DNA from 4 places in the Priestia sp. AB genome. Region 4 is predicted to be linked to each of the others. Evidence: riboswitches for the same ligand, from Rfam matches in the RefSeq annotation. Region 4 holds a riboswitch; each other region holds the start of a gene.
The links. Region 4 has a riboswitch for S-adenosylmethionine ahead of POF52_RS04690 (hypothetical protein). Riboswitches for the same ligand answer to the same signal wherever they lie in the genome.

Region 1 (5,084 bases), 880 kb from region 4:
CCCTACCATTTGCGGCATGCCGCCTTTACGTTGACCAAGAAACGTTTTGCCTTTAAGCTGATCCCATGAGAATTGATCGACCTTTTTACGCGATACTAGAAATGTTCCGTCGGTTTGGGTTAGTTGTGCAAAGTTGATGACGGGATCACTAGACCCCTGTGCATATACGTAGATTGAAGTTTCCGAGCCGACTAAGGCGACGTCGATGCCGTCAGATAAAAGTGACGTCATTGTCTTATCTCCGCCCCACGTTGTTTTTAAATCTACCTTTAGTCCTTCTTCTTCAAAAAAGCCTTTTGAAATAGCAACGTACTGGGGAGCATAAAAGATAGAGCGAGTTACTTCGCCGACACGAACCGTCTGTACAGATGTTGTTTTGCCGCAGCTAATTATTGGGATGAGTAAAATCATAATAGCAAGCAAAGAAAAGAGCCATTTGATTGGTTTCATAAAGCAAACCTCCTTAAAAGAATAAAATATTTTATGATAATGTATGTAAGAAAGTAGAAGAAGGTGAGTGCCTACATAACTATGTGGAAAATCAAAGAAGTATTAGCCAACGATTGAAAGTCCACCGTGGCGGGAAAAAATATACCAGTCATATAAAGAATGGAGGAAAAAAATGAAAGATGGAACAATTCTTCATAAACAGCGTTTCCCATCATCAAACCCTCGCGTGGCGCTGTGGGTGATTACATATGCATGTCAAGGGCTTAAGATTAAAGGAATGCTCGCAGAGCCAAAAGAAAAAGGAATGTATGACGGCTTTTTATACTTAAGAGGAGGTATTAAGAACGTAGGAACGGTTCGTCCTGCTCGGCTCATTCAATTTGCTTCTCAAGGTTTTATTGTGATGGCTCCGTTCTATAGGGGAAATCAAGGAGGCGAAGGAAACGAAGATTTTGCAGGAGATGATCGTTACGATGCTTTTGCTGCTTACGATTTATTGAAACAGCTCCCTAACGTCCACCGTGACCGCATTCATATTTTTGGGTTTTCAAGAGGGGGAGTGATGGCTTTACTCACAGCCATTGAAAAAAACGACAGCCGCTCTCTTGTGTTATGGGGAGGTGTCACGGATATGGTGCTGACATATGAAGAAAGAGAAGATTTAAGAAGAATGATGAAGCGAGTGATTGGAGGAACTCCTTCTAAATATCCTGAAAGATATGAATGGAGGACACCTTTGCATCGTGCTCATCTCGTCGAGCCGCCGGTCTTGCTTATTCATGGTTTAGAAGATAAAAACGTATCGATTGATCATTCCTATCAGCTCGAATCTAAATTAAAGAAGTCCAATAAAAAAGTTACCAGCTGGTACTTCGAAAACTTTCCACATGCTTTTCCACCAAAAGAAAACCGAGAAACGGTGAAGAAGTTAACGAAGTGGATGAAAGCGCAATAAAAGATATGCTACGATAGAGAAAACAAGTAGAATAACAGTGAGGAGTGAGAAAAAATGGGGATGCCGCTAGAATTAAATACAATGATTGTGACAAAAGGCAACGAAAAACGTGTAACGGATAACATTTTTCAAATTGAGAAAAAAGGATATCGCTTGTATCCGTTAGATATTCCATTAAACATTCACAAAACGAAAACTGGAGAATGTATTGGAACTGCTGTTGTGCGTAAGGTAGAAATGGAACAGGAAAAAACCATTGTCACATATGAACTGACAAAATTACATTCGACTAACTAAAAAACCGATCGTCTCTAAGACGATCGGTTTTTTATTAGACCCTAGGTCCGCCTAATGTTGAAATATCAGATGCCACATCATTAAAACGCTTGAAATTAGCTTTGAATTTAGCAGCAAGCTCAGTTGCTTTTTGATTATAAGCTGTTGCATCGTTCCATGCTTTAGAAGGCTGAAGCACTTCATCAGGAACTCCCGGAACATGAGTTGGAATCGATAAACCAAAAATAGCGTCTGTTACTGTTTCGGTATTAGCTAGTTCTCCTTCAAGGGCTGCTTGAACCATAGCTCGAGTGTAACTTAACTTCATTCGTTCGCCGACGCCGTATTCACCACCGGTCCATCCAGTATTTACAAGGTAGACATTTACATTATGTTCATCGATTTTCTTTCCTAGCATTTCTGCATAAGTTGTTGGAGCAAGAGGTAAGAAAGGCTCACCAAAGCATGTAGAGAAAGTAGCCTGTGGCGATGTTACGCCACGCTCTGTTCCAGCTAACTTACTAGTGTATCCGCTCAGAAAATGGTACATCGCTTGTTCTTTTGTAAGCTTGCTGATTGGAGGCAAGACGCCGAAAGCATCAGCAGTTAAAAAGACAATAGCTGTAGGGTGCCCAGCAACGCTTGGCAATACCGTATTATCAATAGAGTCAATTGAATAAGCAGCACGAGTATTCTCTGTTAAACTATTATCATTGTAATCTGCTACTTTCGTATTTTGATTTAACACTACATTTTCCAGTACGGCGCCGAAGCGAATTGCATTGAAAATTTGCGGTTCTTTTTCTTCGGAAAGCTGAATGCACTTCGCGTAGCATCCTCCTTCAATATTAAATACACCAGAGCTTGACCAACCGTGCTCGTCATCTCCGATTAAACGACGGTTTGCATCAGCAGAAAGCGTTGTTTTACCCGTTCCAGATAAACCAAAGAATAATGCAACGTCACCTTCTTCTCCTACGTTGGCAGAACAGTGCATGGATAGAATATTGTTTTGAGGAAGCAAGAAGTTCATCACTGAGAAAATAGATTTTTTCATTTCACCAGCGTATTCAGTTCCTCCAATTAGCACAATGCGTCGCTCTAACGAAAGAATAATGAAGGTTTCAGAATTCGTCCCGTCTGTTTCAGGATCAGCTTTGAACGTTGGAGCTGCTACAATTGTAAACGGCTTCACATCATCATTTGTTTTTTGTTCGGCTGAAGGGCGAATGAATAACTGCTGAGCGAATAGGTTGTGCCATGCAAATTCATTAACTACTTGAATTGGTAACTGATACTTTTTATCAGCTCCAGCATATCCATTAAAAACAAAAAGTTCATCCTGCTTCTTTAAGTGGTTTAAAACTTTTTTGTATAGCGCATCGAATCGCTGAGCAGAAATTGGCTGATTGACAGGTCCCCATTCAACCGTTTTTGAAGACACAGCATCGCTTACAATAAATTTATCTAAAGGAGAGCGACCTGTATATTTTCCGGTTTCGACTGACACAGCACCTGTAGAAGTCAACGTTCCTTCGCGTCGAGCTAGAATTTTTTCAACAAGTTGTGGAACAGATAATTGGTGTTTTGTTGTTTTTAATTGAAGCAAACCATTTAATTCGATAGACATATCAACAGTACTCATGTGCACTACCTTCCTTTTTTAGCTATTATTTATTCATTAATGTTTGAAATTTATAATTAGTATAACACATTTATTTAATTATTCTATACTATTTAACTAAAAATGTTTGTGTATTATAAAAAAATGTACGTTATACCTATTTTGGACACCTGTATATGTGCTAGGAGCGAAAAAAGTGAAGCTATTTTAAGTGAAAGCCTCATTTTGATCTGTCTTATTAACTAAACTTAGTGATGATTCTTAATAAGGTGTACTATTTCGGAATTTGAGTATGTTACATTAAAACAGATTCAAACATAAAGAGATGATTTCCATTTGAATGTTGTTGACAGTGAAGCGCTTTTTCATGTATTATATGTCCTTGAACGGATACTCTCTTATCCCGAGCTGGTGGAGGGACAGGCCCTATGAAACCCAGCAACCATCGTCATTTTTTTGTGTAGACGATAAGGTGCTAACCTGATGCAAGGGCACAACCTTGATCGATAAGAGTGAAAGGCTTATGTAGAATTTGATACCTTTCCTCGATACAAGGAAAGGTTTTTTTATATTTTTTAACGTGTAATGAAAATAAGGGAATGAGTACCGTATCACAATGTATCGTATTTATAAGGAGGAAAACTGATGTCAACACAACGTCGTCTGTTCACGTCAGAATCTGTTACAGAGGGACATCCCGATAAAATTTGTGACCAAATTTCTGACTCAATTCTTGATGCTATCCTAGCAAAGGATCCAAATGCTCGTGTTGCTTGTGAAACAAGCGTAACAACTGGTTTAGTTTTAGTAAGTGGTGAAATTACAACTTCTACTTACGTGGATATTCCTAAAACAGTTCGTGAAACAATTAAAGGAATTGGCTATACTCGTGCAAAATACGGATTTGATGCTGAAACTTGTGCAGTATTAACATCTATCGACGAGCAGTCAGCTGATATCGCTGCTGGTGTAGACCAAGCGTTAGAAGCACGTGAAGGTCAAATGTCAGATGAAGAAATCGAAGCAATCGGAGCTGGGGACCAAGGCTTAATGTTTGGTTATGCATGTAACGAAACAAAAGAATTAATGCCTCTTCCAATTTCATTAGCTCATAAACTTGCTCGCCGTCTAACAGAAGTACGTAAAGAAGAAATTCTTCCTTACCTTCGCCCGGATGGTAAAACACAAGTAACAGTTGAATATGATGAAAACAACAAACCTGTTCGCATCGATACAATTGTTATTTCAACTCAGCATCATCCAGAAGTAACGTTAGAGCAAATTCAACGTAACTTAAAAGAATATGTTATTAATCCAGTTGTTCCAAACGAGTTAATTGATGAAAATACAAAGTATTTCATTAACCCAACAGGACGTTTCGTAATCGGAGGTCCTCAAGGAGATGCTGGTTTAACTGGTCGTAAAATTATCGTTGATACTTACGGCGGATATGCTCGTCATGGCGGCGGTGCATTCTCTGGTAAGGACGCAACAAAAGTAGACCGTTCAGCAGCTTATGCAGCTCGTTATGTTGCGAAAAACATTGTAGCAGCTGATCTTGCTGATAAATGTGAAGTACAACTAGCATATGCGATTGGTGTTGCACAACCAGTATCTATTTCAATTGATACATTCGGTACAGGAAAAGTTTCTGAAGAAGTACTAGTAGACGTAGTACGCAAAAACTTTGACCTACGTCCAGCAGGCATCATTAAAATGCTTGATTTACGTCGCCCAATTTATAAGCAAACAGCAGCTTACGGCCACTTTGGTCGTACG
Region 2 (5,084 bases), on a different contig from region 4:
ATACAATTACAAGCATGATGAAAGAAGTGAATTACCGAGATGAAGTTGCCGGTGTAATCACGTGGATGCATACGTTCTCGCCTGCAAAAATGTGGATTCGCGGTACCAAACTACTGCAAAAACCACTGCTTCATTTAGCAACACAATTTAACGAAAGCATTCCTTGGGAAACGATTGATATGGATTTTATGAACTTGAATCAGTCCGCTCACGGTGATCGTGAATACGGCTTTATCAACGCACGTTTGAACAAACAAAATAAAATCGTAGTAGGCTACTGGGAGCGCCCTGAAGTACAGCAGCAAATTTCACAATGGATGGATGTAGCCGCTGCTTATAACGAAAGCTTCAACATTAAAGTTGCGCGTTTCGGTGACAATATGCGCAACGTCGGCGTAACGGAAGGAGACAAAATTGAAGCACAAATTCAATTTGGCTGGACGGTTGACTACTTCGGAATCGGTGACCTTGTTCAATATGTCAATGCCGTTACGGAAGAAGAAATCAATGATTTATTTGCTGAATATGCCGACGCGTACGAATTTGTTTACGGCGATTATTCTGCAGAAGACTGGGAGTCTAGCGTAAAAGTACAGGCAAGCTATGAAATTGCGATTAAACGTTTTCTAGATGAGGGAGGCTACAGCGCCTTTACCACTAACTTTGAAGATCTATACGGTATGAAACAGCTCCCTGGTCTAGCCGTACAGCGCTTGATGGCACAGGGCTACGGCTTTGCCGGTGAAGGAGACTGGAAAACAGCGGCGCTTGACCGCCTGCTTAAAGTAATGAGCCATAATCAGTCAACGGGCTTTATGGAAGACTATACGTATGAATTGGCTCCCGGACGTGAGTCTGTGCTTCAATCACACATGCTTGAAGTAGACCCGACGCTAGCGGTAAACAAGCCAAAACTAATCGTTTCTCCGCTAGGTATCGGTAACCGCGAAGATCCAGCCCGCTTAGTGTTTGACGGTAAACAAGGAGAAGGCGTAGTGGTTTCCATGGCTGACTTCGGTACGCATTACAAGCTGTTAATTAACGAAGTATCGGCATTTGAGCCGGAAGTTCCTGCTCCAAATCTTCCGGTAGCGCGCGTGCTTTGGAACATTAAGCCGAACTTCCAAGAAGGCGTTAAAGCGTGGATTGAAAACGGAGGAGGCCATCATACGGTTCTTTCATTAAATTTAACGACGGATCAAATCGTGAGCTATGCAAAGCTTGTTGATCTAGAGTACGTCATTATTAAGTAAGCATTCACATTTCCGAGGGAGCGCTGCTTCCTCGGAAATGAAAATATAGCGTTAGTAAAAGAACGCCGTTTTTAGAGATAAATGAAAGCGTTTTAAATTTGTGTGATAGGAAGCAAAACTACGACAATAAAAAGGGGATCTATAATCATGAGTAAAGTATCAAGTAAGTTTATCTTCTTCTTCGGCTCATTTGCCGGTATTTTATTCGGTTATGATATTGGGATTATTGCTGGTGCAGAAGGTCATATCCGTGAAGCGTTTCATTTAAGTCCGCTCTGGCTGGGAATTGTAGTTTCGTCGCTAATGGGCGGAGCAATTATCGGTTCCATTTTAAGCGGATTATTAGGGGATAAGTTTGGGCGAAGAAAATTAATTTTAATTTCGTCTATCATCTTTCTTTTAGGATCTATCGGTTCAGCGATTGCACCGGAGGAAATTACGTTAACGATTGCGCGCGTCTTTTTAGGTACAGCAGTAGGAACGGCTTCTTCTTTAGTTCCTGCTTATATGTCAGAAATCGCACCTGCTCATATTCGCGGGAAGCTTTCAGGTTTAAATCAGCTAATGATTGTAATTGGATTATTATTAAGCTATATCGTAGCCTTTATTTTTGAGCCGGTTCCAAACAGCTGGCGATTAATGCTTGGCAGCGCCGGTATTTTTGCAATCGTCTTATGCATCGGTATGATTAAGCTTCCAGAGTCGCCTCGCTACTTAATTAAAAACGGAATGGCAGATAAAGCGCGTGAAGTACTGCGCACGCTTCGTCCCTCAGCAGCGGAAGTCGAAGCTGAAGTGTCTGAAATTGAAAGCGTAGCTGTGCATGAACAATCAGGCATTAAACAGCTGTTTCAGAAAAAGTTTCGTCTAGCTTTAATTATCGGTGTCGGAATGGCAACTTTTCAGCAGATTCAAGGCTCAAACTCAATTGTTTATTATGCAACAAGCATTGCTCGTCAAGTTGGTTTAGCCCCGCAGGTAGCTGCTGGTTTTACGGTCATCGTTGGGGTAATCTTTGTGGTGACAACCCTTATTTTTCTGCAGTTTGTTGATAAATTCAACCGCCGTACCATTCTTACAATTGGCGGCGCGGGTATGGCTCTTTCATTTTTCACACCGGCTATTCTAGGAGCATTAGGCGTTAATGAAGTCGTCGTGAACTGGGTTACGTTAATTGCGCTTTGCTGCTTTATCCTTTGCTATGCGTTTTCTTGGGCGCCGCTTACGTGGATCATTGTAGGAGAAATTTTCCCGCTTTCTGTACGTGGAATCGGTGCTGGGATTTCATCTGCCTTTAACTGGACAGGATCGCTGGCAGTAGGGCTTGTGTTCCCTATTTTAGCTGATCAATTTAGCTTAGGCGTTATCTTTTCAACGTTCGGAATCATTTGTGTTCTCGGATTATTCTTCATACGTTTTGTAGTTGTTGAAACAAAAGGGCGTAGCCTAGAACAAATTGAAACGGACATGGCAGCTCGGTCTGCAAGGAAGTCTTTAAATCGAGTTGAGCGTAATAAATACGTCTAATTGTTTTAAATGCTTTAAATATAAGAGGCTGCGATAAAAGTATGTTAGCCGAAGTGAAAAACGAACCACTGATCAAACACTTTGATTAGTGGTTCGTTTTTTTATGGTGAACGCAGGTTTCAGCTGTTTTGTTGCTTCTAGCAGTTGATTGGAGAGCAAGGCGAAGACTCCTGCGGGACAAGCGGAACAGATGAGACCCCGCAGGCGCACAAGCGACGAGGAGGCTCATCGGCCGCCCGCGGAAAGCGAAGCCTTGCACGAAAATCAACTGCGGGGTAACAAGCGGTTCAGCTCATGTATCCCATTTGCCTTTAGATTGAATTCATTTCGTTATGTCTCAACCTCTTTTGGAAAAATGTGCATAACTCTTAACGAAACCTTGTAGCAGAAGGCGCAGTCAAACGTTATAATAGATAATAAATGATGATATATTCTCTATATTTGTCATATATTTGTATTACATATGTAATTAAAGAAAAACATTCACTTGATATACTGTTTAATGACTTAACTTTATCTTAAAATTTACAGTGAACTGCCTGTTTATAGAGGCTTAGAACATACACAGCAAATGGAGGAGCAATCATGGCAAACGAAAAGATGCAAGAAGGACTTAATCGTTTTATCAAGGAAGATTTAAATGACCTTTTAGGTAGACTGTTCCCCTTAATGGACCGGGAGTGTGCCGAAGAAAAAAGAAAGCTTATTGAAACAGCAGTAGAGTACATTTATTCGTCAGGATATCACCAAGGAGCAAAAGATTTAATCGAAACACATCGAAAAGACGATTATAAATTGTTAAGGCAAAAATTAGCGTCAACGCCTCCTAAAAACTAATTTTTTTGAAATTTCTTTTGACAACATAAATGTAAGGTGTTAAGATGACTCTACATTCAAAATATTATAAACAATTAAAACTCTTATTGAGAGAGGCGGAGGGACTGGCCCTGTGAAGCCCGGCAACCATTTAACATTCTTGTTAAAAAGGTGCTACATCCTGCAAAGCGTACAGCTTTGAAAAATAAGAGAGGATTTCATAGATACTATGCCTCTCTATTCGTGATAGAGAGGCTTTTTATTTTATGTGAATATGTTTTGAATGAACAATTTTATAAAAATGCATCAGGTGCTGTGGAACGAATGTACGCAGCTTAAAAGGGAAGACCGGTGAAAAGCCGGCGCGGTCCCGCCACTGTAATGGGGAGCAACTTATTAACCACTGTTTCATGTTGAAATGGGAAGGGATAAGAAGCGATGAACCTAAGTCAGGAGACCTGCCTGTTGTATGCACTTAAGCTCTACGGGATATAGAGAGGAGTGAGGAATACGTGTTGAGAAAAACAGGCTATCTCAACTTTAGTTAAGTATGCGTATCATCTCTCTTTTCATTTCGAAAAGAGAGATTTTTTAGTTTATCGATAAAAAATATACAGGGAGTGGAAAAAATGAGCAGTGTAAAAAGTTCAAACTTAGGTTATCCAAGAATTGGTGAAAAACGAGAATGGAAAAAAGCGCTTGAGCAGTTTTGGGCAGGAAAACTAGAGAAAGATATCTTTCTGCAGGAAATTGAGGCTCTTCGTCTAGGGCATCTGAAAAAACAGCGTGATGCAGGAATTGAATTGATTCCAGTCGGTGATTTTAGCTTATACGATCACGTGTTAGATACAGCCGCTATGTTTGGTTTGGTGCCAAAGCGCTTTGATTATGACGGAGGACCGGTATCGCTTGAAACGTATTTTGACATCGCCCGAGGAACAAAAGGTGCGGTAGCTTCTACGATGACAAAATGGTTTAACACAAATTATCACTACATCGTACCCGAGCTTGAGGAATGTACGCCGGCACTTGTAGAAAATCGCCCGCTTCAATTTTACAAAGAAGCAAAGCAGAAGCTGAATATTGAAGGCAAGCCCGTTATTTTAGGTCCAGTAACATTTGTAAAGCTGTCAAAAGGATATAAAAAAAGTGAGTTTGAAAAAGTAGTTGAACAATTTGTTCCGCTTTATGCAACTATCTTAGCGGAGCTGCAGGCAGAAGGAGTAGAGTGGGTACAAATAGATGAGCCAATTTTAGCTACAACGCTATCAAAAGAAGACCTGGCGCTGTACAAAGAAGTCTATCAAACTTTGAAGGAAGCGGCACCGAATGTAAAAGTCATTTTGCAAACGTATTTTGACAGCGTTGATTACTATAAGGAAGTCGTGTCTCTTCCTGTTGAAGGAATCGGTTTAGACTTTGTGCATGACCGAGGAGAAAATCTCACTGCGCTTAATAAATATGGTTTTCCGACTGATAAAGTGCTGG
Region 3 (5,084 bases), on a different contig from region 4:
TAGAAAATATTCAGTTTGAACTAAGTGTGTCTCCTCAGCTGCCAATGGTGTACTGCGAGCCGAACCAGATTAAGCAAGTACTAATAAATGTCATTAAAAATGCAATTGAAGTCACGTCAAACGGAGGAAGAATTATTGTTGAAGTCTACTCTACAGAGCCGCACTACGTGACGGTCTCCATTCGAGATCAAGGGGATGGAATGCCCGAAGAGCGCATCAAGCGCTTAGGAGAACCATTTTATACGACAAAAGAAAAAGGAACGGGACTCGGTTTGATGGTCTCATATAAAATTATCGAAGAACATAAAGGGCGAATTGAAGTGGAAAGCAAAATAGGAGAAGGCACAGCTTTTCATGTTATTCTTCCAGCTTAACTAGAAAGGATAAAAAATATGTACTACGGAGAAATGAATTTATTTTCTGATTTGAAAATTTATATTGTAGCCTCGGAAACAGGGGTTCAACATATTTGGTTTGATAGCGATGATCATAATGAGCAGCTTAAAGAACTTGTCCATGACGAGAATTATCACCATGTGAAAGAAGCGAAGCGACAGCTGCAGGATTATGCTGAAGGGCGCACGCTAACATTTGATTTGCCTTTGGATATAAAAGGAACAGACTTCCAAAAAGAAGTGTGGCTAACGCTTAAAGGTATACCTTATGGACAAACGTGGTCTTATAGTGATGTAGCGGATTCTGTTAATCGCTCTAAAGCCGTAAGGGCTGTGGGACAAGCGAATCGTCGAAATCCACTGCCTATTATTTTACCTTGTCACCGTGTGATTGGAAAAAATGGAGCTTTAACAGGTTATGCAGGCTCCCAAACTCATATAAAAGAGAAACTATTAATGCTTGAAAGAAATGTAGCAAAAGGCGCTCTGGAGTTAAAATAACTATTCACCGTCCAATTTCCAGCCTTCTCCCTGCACAAAAACACCGTCAATTTGCTGAGGAGAAGGGAGGGAATTTAATTCTTCATCTTTGGATAAATCGAATAGCTGATAGTGCTGCTTACGATTCAGCGCTTTGTTTTTATCTGTTTTTTGCTCTGAACTCATATTTACTCCCCCTTATTCAAAAAGAATCCCCTATAATATATGTAGAAAAAGAAGAGAGTACTGTTACAATTGTGTTACAAATGCAGCTGAAAACCAGTGCTCAACAAAAAAAAGCCGCATAGCAGCGGCTTTTTTTATTGAGCAGATTGCAGCAAAACTTTTTGAATGGATTCCAAAGACGGGGAATGGATAATTCCATGCTCTGTAATAATGGCCGTAATCAGTTCGCTTGGCGTCACATCAAAAGCAGGATTGTACACAGAGATTCCGTCTGGAGCAATTTGTGTATCTCCAATGTGCGTTACTTCTTTAGGTGAACGTTCTTCAATAGGGATGCTGCTGCCGTCTTGAATAGATAAATCAAATGTGGACTGCGGCGCTGCTACGTAAAATGGAATACCGAATGCTTTCGCTAAAAGAGCAAGTCCATATGTTCCAATTTTGTTAGCCGTATCGCCATTTGCTGCAATGCGGTCAGCACCTACAATAATCCCATTAATTCCTTTTGTTTTAATGGTATGAGCGGCCATATTATCCGTAATCAGCGTCACGTCCACTCCCGACTGCTGAAGTTCCCAGGCTGTTAAGCGAGAACCTTGAAGAACGGGTCTTGTTTCACAGGCAAATACTTCAAGCGGAATATCACGCTGCTTAGACAAGTGAAAAGGTGCTAAGGCTGTTCCATAATAAGCTGTAGCAATTGAACCAGCATTACATATTGTCATGATTTTATCCTTCTTTTTAAATAAAGAAAGAGCATGATCCCCAATTCGGTAGCACGTTTCTTCATCTTCTACTTGAATTTGAATAGCTTCATGAACAACTTTTGTTTTAGCTTCATTAACGGACGAAGCGGATTCAGCGCTTTTCGCTACGCGCTCCAATGCCCAAAATAAATTGACGGCAGTAGGGCGTGAACTAGCTAAATACTGTTGATCAAGAGCTAGCTTTTTGTTAAATTCCTTGACTGAATCTGTGTCATAGCTAAGCGCAGAAAGAGCAAGACCAAAAGCCGCCGTAATGCCAATTGCAGGGGCTCCGCGTACTTTCAAGGTAGTGATAGCATCCCATACGTCTTTAATGGTTTGCAGCTTAATATATTCAACTTTGCCAGGAAGCTGCTGCTGATCTAATAAAGTAATATATGATTCATTCCATTCCACTGAGCGCGGAAGTGATAGTGTATTTGTCATGCTGATACCGATCCTTTCATTGTGTACATTATTCGTTATCGAAGTAAATGTTCAAATTCATTTGGTGAAACGTCTTGTTGGTGCAGAAGCAAATAGCGTCCAATTTTTAACGCAGTACGTTTAGCGTTAATTTTTCTTTCCTCTGAAGAAATTTCGTCTAAGTCCGCCACGTGAGCTAAGCCAATCGTACGTCGAATGATTTCACATCCTGCATATCCAACAGCATCTTGCCACGTTTGTGTTAAAATTTCATGTAATAAGCGCTCATCTTTAGCGAAAGGTTCATTGTTTTCAGAATGCCAAAGCGCAGTAAAGGTATCTTTGAATACGTTCCATGTGTTCGTAATGTGTGCAAATAACGGTTCGCGATTTGTTTCTCGAGAAAGAGCATTTAAAAATAAATTCGCAACAAATTGCCCTAAATCGAATCCAAACGGACCGTAAAAAGCAAACTCTGGATCAATCACTTTCGTTTCTTGACTGCTAGCAAAGATGCTGCCTGTATGTAAATCACCGTGGATTAGCGTTTGCGCATTTGTTAAAAATTTATATTTTAATTTTGCTGCTTGTAGCTTTACATCACCATCATTCCACAATTCTTCTACATCAGGACGCAGCGCTTTTTCAAATTCATTTGTATCAATATCAAAAAAAGGATCTGTAAAAACTAAATCTTCCGTAATATTGCATAAGTCGGGGTTGTTGTACTTAACAACTTCTTCTTTTTTATCCTGAGGTTTTAAGGCGAAATCAGACGTTTTGAACGCAATATGTCCTAAAAAAGAACCGATATGCTGTGAGATCAGAGGATAACTTTCACCTTGAATAAGTCCGGCGCGAGAAATCGTTAAATGAGACAGGTCTTCCATGACCGTAACAGCAAGCGTTTCATCGTGGTAATAAACAGCGGGCACAAGTTCTGGCGTAAATGCACCGAATTGCTTGAGCGCATTGCTTTCAATTGTGGCACGGTTCAAGGATAGAGGCCAGCTTTCGCCTACAACTTTTGCATAGGGAAGCGCTTGTTTGACGATAATGGATTTATTGGTTTGATCATTTATGATGTGAAAGACGAGATTTAAGTTGCCGTCACCAATTTCACGGGCAGTCAGTGCTTCTGTGGCATCAAAAAGACCTAGCTTTTTCACAAGTTTGATTGCTGAAATTTCTGTTAAAGGGTGATACTTCTCTGTTTTTGTTGTTGACATCGGAATCCCTCCATAGTTTATTAAACTGATTTGTTTACTAAGTTAATAGGTTTAAGAATATATGGAGGCTTTTATAATTTTAGAAAATATAAAAGCCTCTTTCGTTAGAAAGAGGCTTGATTGTAGTGTTCAAACCTCTTATCTGCCAGAAAAAATTACTTTCTGTTGGAATTAGCACCGTGCCTTTGTAAAACATGTTTTACGGGTGTGATCCATCTTAGGATGGAATGACGGTCGGTTGCTGGGCTTCACAGGGCCAAATCCCTCAGCCAACTCTTGATAAGAGTACGATTAATTATTCAATTTTGATTTGTTTGAATATTTTATGATATCTGGTGAAAATCGTATCATGCAAAAAAACGGCTGTCAATACATAATTAATAAAATTCTGTACGGCGATCTGTAAAGACGGGAATTTGTTTACGAATTTCTTTTACAAGTTCCAGGTTAACGTCAGCACTTAAAAGTTCTTCGCTATCGCCAGCTTCAGCGATTATTTCTCCCCACGGATCGATGACTAAGGAATGTCCGGCAAATGTGTTATTAGGATCTTGGCCTACACGATTACATGCGATTACATAGCATTGATTTTCGATTGCACGGCTAATGAGCAGGGCTTTCCAGTGGGCAAGTCTTGGAGCCGGCCACTGAGCGACAACAAACAAGACTTCTGCTCCGCTGCTAGTATGAACCCGTATCCATTCTGGGAAACGAATATCGTAACAAATAACTCCTGCGCACAGTGACTGTTCAAGTGTAAAAAGGTTTTTTGCTGTTCCTGCTTCTAAATACAGGTGTTCATCCATTAATTTAAATAAGTGCAGTTTACTGTATTGTGATACTTCACGACCTTTTCGGTCAAAAATATACATCGTATTCGTGACGCCTTGCTCTGTTTTTTTCGCGATCGAACCTCCCACAATATTTACTTCGTTCGTTTTAGCAAACTGAGAGATTAATTGCTTGGCTTGCTGCCCTTCATCATCTGCAATTTCGTCTAGCCGCGTCAAATCATAAGCTGTATCCCATAGCTCAGGAAGCACAAGGATATCAGGGTTTTCTTTCAGGGCTTCCGTCATTTTTTGTTCGATATATTTTCGGTTTTTAGTTGGGTTTCCAAACGCAATATCAAGCTGCAAACACGTAATTTTTACACTCACTTTATCATCCGTCCTTTTTTTAGTAGTTGAAAAAAATGACTTTACAAGTTGAGTATTACAATATATTATTTGTGACTAGAATTTCAAGAATTTTTTGAGAAGGTGTGCGATGATGAAACAATTTGAGCAATCGGAACTATTAAAAAGTTTACCAAAACAATTTTTTGCATCACTTGTGGGCAAGGTAGGAAAAGTAATGGCCCAAGGGCACGACGTTATTAACTTAGGGCAGGGAAATCCTGATCAGCCTACTCCTTCACATATTGTAGAAACACTGCAAAAAGCAAGTGCTAATCCTATGCATCATAAATATTCTCCATTTCGGGGGCACCAGTTTTTGAAAGAGGCCGTTGCGACTTTTTATAAACGAGAATATGGCGTTGATGTGGATCCTGAAAAAGAAGTAGCTATTTTATTTGGCGGAAAGGGTGGACTTGTTGAAATCCCGCAGTGCTTGTTAAA
Region 4 (5,084 bases):
GTAAGCTGACCGTATCCTTTTGGTGCTTCTCCATGTTCTGCTAAGTTAAACAGCATACGGCCTGTACTAAAAATACCGCTGTTACAAGAAGAAAGAGCTGCTGTTAGTACAACAAAGTTAATGATACCAGCCGCCGCTGGAATGCCGATTTTTTCAAATGTTAATACAAACGGGCTTCCCTGTGAACCGATTTCTTGCCACGGATAAATCGACATAATGACAAATAACGCTCCGACGTAGAAAATAAGAATACGCCAAAAGACAGAATCAATCGCTCTTGCTAGAGATTTTTCCGGATTTTTCACTTCTCCCGCGGTAACGCCGATCATTTCAATTCCTAAATACGCAAACATGACCATTTGCAGCGACAGCAAAATACCTTTGAATCCGTTCGGGAACAGTCCGCCGTTGTCCCACAAGTTTTTGATACCAGTCGCAACGCCGCCGTTGCCGATTCCAAACACAATCATTAATAATCCAACGGCAATCATTAATACAATCGCTAAAATTTTAATAAGTGCAAACCAAAATTCCAGTTCACCATATGCCTTAACAGCTAAGAAGTTAACCGTTGTCATGATGACAAGCGCCGATAACGCCCAAATCCAGTTTGGTACATCCGGATACCAATACCCCATATAAATACCAACGGCTGTAATTTCAGCCATACATGTTACAACCCATAAAAACCAGTAGTTCCAACCTGTTAAATAACCAGCGAGCGGCCCTAAGTAGTCGCGTGCGTACTTGCTGAATGAACCTGCAACAGGTTTTTGAATCGCCATTTCTCCAAGTGCTCTCATAATAAAAAACATAATCATTCCGCTAAATCCGTACGCCAATAATATTCCTGGCCCTGCTAATTTAATAGCAGATGCAGATCCAAGAAACAGTCCTACCCCTATGGCTGCTCCTAAGGACATCAGCGTCACATGTCTTTCTTCTAACCCGCGTTTCAATTCTTTCCCCTGAGTTTTCCCCTGCATAAACGTCTCCCCTTTTTCCAATCTGTCAAAACGAGATGAACACAGCCTTTTGTTAGCGCTTTCATATAAGTTTGTGCTAAAAGACAGCTAGGCTGTATATTTGTATTCTATCACCTTTCTCTCACTTTTCTTTTGTCGAAAAACAAAAAAATTATCTTATCATTTTGTTTAAACGCACAATTAGACATAGGCACTGCTTTTTTAATATGTATTTAGTATTGCACCTAAGTAATAGTATTTTAAAAAAATAGAAAAACGCCGACTCAACTTCGTCAGCGCATCGTTCATTTTATGCTTTTTTATAAAAACTAGCATTTATCTCGCGGGTTCAAAAGTTTTACAGCCAGGTTCTTCCGTTTCAGAAACATGGTGACTACTTTCAGGACTCACAACGTAAATGGACTCTGCACTGCATTTATTTCCGGATTTCCAATACATGCACTCATTCACTTCACATAATACACCTTGGGCCACTGTTATCCCTCCTTTGCTTGTCTTATCCATTTACTACCCGAAATATAACGATTCTAACATTTTCACGTAAAAAAACCGCTTGTTTCTCAAGCAGATCTTTTTATTGCGTGTGTTCAACATACTGTTTTTTAGCTAAATATAACTCACGGCTCAGCGTGATCCGCCGTTCTCTCAAGTGCCTTAATTTAGCCTGAAATTGTTCGTTAGTTGGCTCTTCTTGAATTAAGCGATACGTAAAAGAAATATCTTCATTTAACTGTTTAAAATCTTCCCATATCTCTTGAACTAGGGCGGATTGTTTTTCTTCAAATGAACGATTTTGCTGCGTTTTTAGCACGGCTAAAATTTCTTGCTGCCACGTTTCGTCATTTATTTCTTTTGCTAATAAGTATAGATCTAAATAATCGTCAATGCATAAAGCCGTTTGTGTATTATTCAATGTCATCACCTTTTCTATACGAAATGTTTCTTCCTAAGAAGAGGATTTCATCATAGAAAAAGATTCCTCTTCTTATCTGTCAGAGCTAGGCTATGCTGGAATTAGCACCATTCAATAATTGTGGTTGCTGAGGCTTCAAAGGGCCAGTCCCTCCACCTCTCTAGATAAGAATATTTCGTTTTTAAATTATTTCTGACTATTCTAATATGTTTTATAGGTTACGTCAATAGCTTTTCAATAAAAAGAAAAAAGAAGTAAAATATGGTATGCTTTCATAAAGGATGGTGAGCACATGAAACGATATATGTTATCTGCTTTTTTGGGAAGCTTGCTGCTGCTTCTCAGCATTGCCTTTTCATCTACTTTCCATATTGCAATTGTCAAAACAACTGGAAGCATCGGAGGGGTTATTTTAGCAGCGGCGGCTTTAATTATGAACGCGCTTGAAGATCCCCCCTCCTCAGACAATACAGGTGGAGGAGCCGTTGAAGTACTAGATAAAGGCGCTGTTTGGGCTACTTATTTACTTTTACTTTCATTACCGAACCTCATCGCATGTATAATATCTTATGTTTTATGGACTCGCTGACATTCACTAACGTTACGGACGTTTTACCACTTGGAAGCTCATTGATATTTGTTTATCTACAAATCCAAGTTCACGATACACATGCTGTGCAAAATTCCCAGCATGAACGCTGAGTCTGATTTCACGGTATCCTTTGATAGACAATTCATCAATTGCTTTTTGCATTAACGGCTTGGCCAAACCTTGCCCGCGGTATTCGGGTACAACATATAATTCGTAGATAAAGCCAATTTCTTCTTTTGAAAAGAAGTCGGCAGATGGTCCCGCAAGAACCCAGCCTGCGAGTTTATTTTCTTGTCTAGATACTAAATAATAACATCCTTTTTGAAGGGCATTATCAATTAATTCATTTACGCGTTCAGTTGACGGTTGAAACTGATGCGTTGTTCCTTCAAACAGTGCATCAGCAGATTTCGTCCGAATTTCCTGTATTTCTTCTTCAGTAGCTTTTACAATCATTACGACCTCTCCTTTCGTGTTCGTCTTCCACATGCAGAGATAAATTCCTGCAAAAAAAGTCTTCGCCTAAGCGAAGACTTTTATTTAAATTCAAAATGTTCTTGATGATTGCCTCGTTCGTCCGTCCAGTTAATCATAATGTCTAAACCTGCCGCTTTTCCAGGAACAGCAAAATTCGCATAGCGAAAGCGCTGACCGCTTTTGCTTAAGTTAGACCTTTCAATAGGAGAAAACAAGCTGTATTTCGCCTTATTTTTTCCTTCGTGCCGAAAAGCTTGGACCTGCACGCGCTCTACGTCTTTTCCAATGTTTTCAACGGTTAATCCATATGTATGATAGACGTTATTTTTCCACTTTAGCTGATTATCTCCCGTCATGCTCGCTTTTGTCAGTTCAACCGACCATTGTTCAGATGATTTCTTCATCGGAAGCTTCTCAATCGAAAGAGCGTTGACATGAATGGCTGCAAAAGCAAGCCAAACAAAACAAGAAGTGCTGACTGTATAAAATAGTCTTTTCATAGATGTTGATCTCCTTAGAAATTTTAGTAGTAGCATTTCCTGTTCACTTAAAAATTATGATAAACGCTTTAACAAAAAAAGCCTCTCCATTTAGGAGAAGCTTCTTATTAATGCATAAGCAAATCTTTTTGTGTGTCTAATGAGTGTTTTGTATATAAATCTCTTTCAATCGCATATTTAGGACGCTGTTTCACTTCGTTAAAAATCTTGCCAATGTATTCTCCGACAAGACCCATTCCCATCAGCTGCAGGCCGCCTACAAGCCAAATTGATAAAATAAGAGACGTCCAGCCAATTTGCGTATGATCTAAATATTTTTGAATCAGCGCGTAAATACCAAACGCAATGCTAAAGAGAAAAGAAGCTCCTCCAAGCAGCGTTAATAGGCGTATTGGCGCTACGCTAAAAGATGTAATTCCATCAAATGCAAAAGCAAGCATTTTCTTTAACGGATATTTTGATTCGCCCGCTGTCCGTTCTTTGCGGTCATATGTGACTTCCGTGGAGCGAAATCCTACTAATGGTACAAGGCCTCGCAAAAAGACGTTGCCTTCTTTATATTTCATAAGTTCACCAAGAGCACGTTTGCTCATGAGACGAAAATCGGCATGATTTTGAACGAGCTGAATTCCTAGCTTATTCATTACACGGTAAAACCCTACTGCCGTGGTTCGTTTAAAAAATGTATCGGTTTCTCTGCTGTCTCGAACACCATATACGACTTCATACCCGAGCCAATATTTCTCTATAAAAGTACGAATAACGCTGATATCATCTTGCAAATCTGCGTCAATGGAAATGACGCAGTCGGATTGCTTATGGGCTGCTTCTAGTCCTGCGAGCAAAGCATTTTGATGTCCTACATTCCGCGCTAGCTTTAACCCTTTTACAAACAAATTACTGCAGCTTTCTTTTTCAATAAGCGACCACGTGCTGTCTTTGCTTCCATCGTCTACAAATAAAATGGTACTTTCACTTGATACAAGACGTTCATTTATCAGTTCTTTTACTACAGTAGTTAATTGAAAAGATGTTTCTGTGAATACTTCTTCTTCGTTGTAACATGGAACAACAATCGTTAAAATAGGTCTGTTCATGTTATTGCCCCCTTACTTTGCTTCATATACATACACTTTCCAAGCGGACTGTTTATCGTTAAACGCTTTTAAAAAGTGCAAACCGTCACTTTCAGCATTTTCGATTGGCACAGCTGAAAAGATATAGCGACCGCCCATTTTTTTAAATTGGCTGATATTAAGCTGCAAATGACGAATTTTTTTCGTTGAGTCTTTTCGGTAATCATATTTTTTCCCTAGCTCGCTAACAAACACATAGCAGCGGTTGCCCCAGTGATCATAGTAACTTTCTAACTTTTTATTTTTATCAAGCTCTTTGGCAATGATTTTGCGAAACTCATGTTTATACGTTAACGGATAGAAGTTGTTATACGTATCGAGCGTATAAAAGCCGTTATACTGAGCAATTGATGGATGAAGCCCAATGCTTGCTACCCGATAAGATGATTTAGGTTTCCCTATATATCTGCTGATTTCATCGAATTGGTGGACAGCATAAAATTCTTTGACTGACGGCTCGTGATTGTAGCGATAATAAAG

Region 1: another riboswitch for S-adenosylmethionine. It lies ahead of metK (methionine adenosyltransferase); the one in region 4 lies ahead of POF52_RS04690 (hypothetical protein).
Region 2: another riboswitch for S-adenosylmethionine. It lies ahead of metE (5-methyltetrahydropteroyltriglutamate--homocysteine S-methyltransferase); the one in region 4 lies ahead of POF52_RS04690 (hypothetical protein).
Region 3: another riboswitch for S-adenosylmethionine. It lies ahead of mtnK (S-methyl-5-thioribose kinase); the one in region 4 lies ahead of POF52_RS04690 (hypothetical protein).

What each region holds. Positions count from the first base shown of each region.
Region 1 is NZ_JAQMYN010000001.1:34,936-40,019, forward strand. It holds gene POF52_RS00185 (ABC transporter substrate-binding protein) at 1-450, opposite strand, end outside; gene POF52_RS00190 (alpha/beta hydrolase family protein) at 623-1,405, shown strand; gene POF52_RS00195 (DUF2584 domain-containing protein) at 1,460-1,702, shown strand; gene pckA (phosphoenolpyruvate carboxykinase (ATP)) at 1,737-3,326, opposite strand; SAM riboswitch class I at 3,701-3,818, shown strand; gene metK (methionine adenosyltransferase) at 3,951-5,084, shown strand, end outside.
Region 2 is NZ_JAQMYN010000004.1:456,214-461,297, reverse strand. It holds gene araA (L-arabinose isomerase) at 1-1,253, shown strand, start outside; gene POF52_RS15660 (sugar porter family MFS transporter) at 1,401-2,780, shown strand; gene POF52_RS15655 (hypothetical protein) at 2,925-3,059, shown strand; gene POF52_RS15650 (hypothetical protein) at 3,366-3,617, shown strand; SAM riboswitch class I at 3,698-3,808, shown strand; cobalamin riboswitch at 3,888-4,076, shown strand; gene metE (5-methyltetrahydropteroyltriglutamate--homocysteine S-methyltransferase) at 4,226-5,084, shown strand, end outside.
Region 3 is NZ_JAQMYN010000002.1:500,130-505,213, reverse strand. It holds gene POF52_RS08810 (PAS domain S-box protein) at 1-374, shown strand, start outside; gene POF52_RS08805 (methylated-DNA--[protein]-cysteine S-methyltransferase) at 393-896, shown strand; gene POF52_RS08800 (hypothetical protein) at 897-1,061, opposite strand; gene mtnA (S-methyl-5-thioribose-1-phosphate isomerase) at 1,196-2,254, opposite strand; gene mtnK (S-methyl-5-thioribose kinase) at 2,290-3,462, opposite strand; SAM riboswitch class I at 3,598-3,748, opposite strand; gene POF52_RS08785 (carbon-nitrogen family hydrolase) at 3,840-4,622, opposite strand; gene POF52_RS08780 (pyridoxal phosphate-dependent aminotransferase) at 4,735-5,084, shown strand, end outside.
Region 4 is NZ_JAQMYN010000001.1:914,228-919,311, reverse strand. It holds gene alaP (alanine permease AlaP) at 1-986, opposite strand, end outside; gene POF52_RS04695 (DUF1540 domain-containing protein) at 1,302-1,460, opposite strand; gene POF52_RS04690 (hypothetical protein) at 1,561-1,905, opposite strand; SAM riboswitch class I at 1,969-2,070, opposite strand; gene POF52_RS04685 (hypothetical protein) at 2,192-2,488, shown strand; gene POF52_RS04680 (GNAT family N-acetyltransferase) at 2,501-2,947, opposite strand; gene POF52_RS04675 (hypothetical protein) at 3,028-3,468, opposite strand; gene POF52_RS04670 (glycosyltransferase family 2 protein) at 3,576-4,565, opposite strand; gene POF52_RS04665 (DUF6044 family protein) at 4,578-5,084, opposite strand, start outside.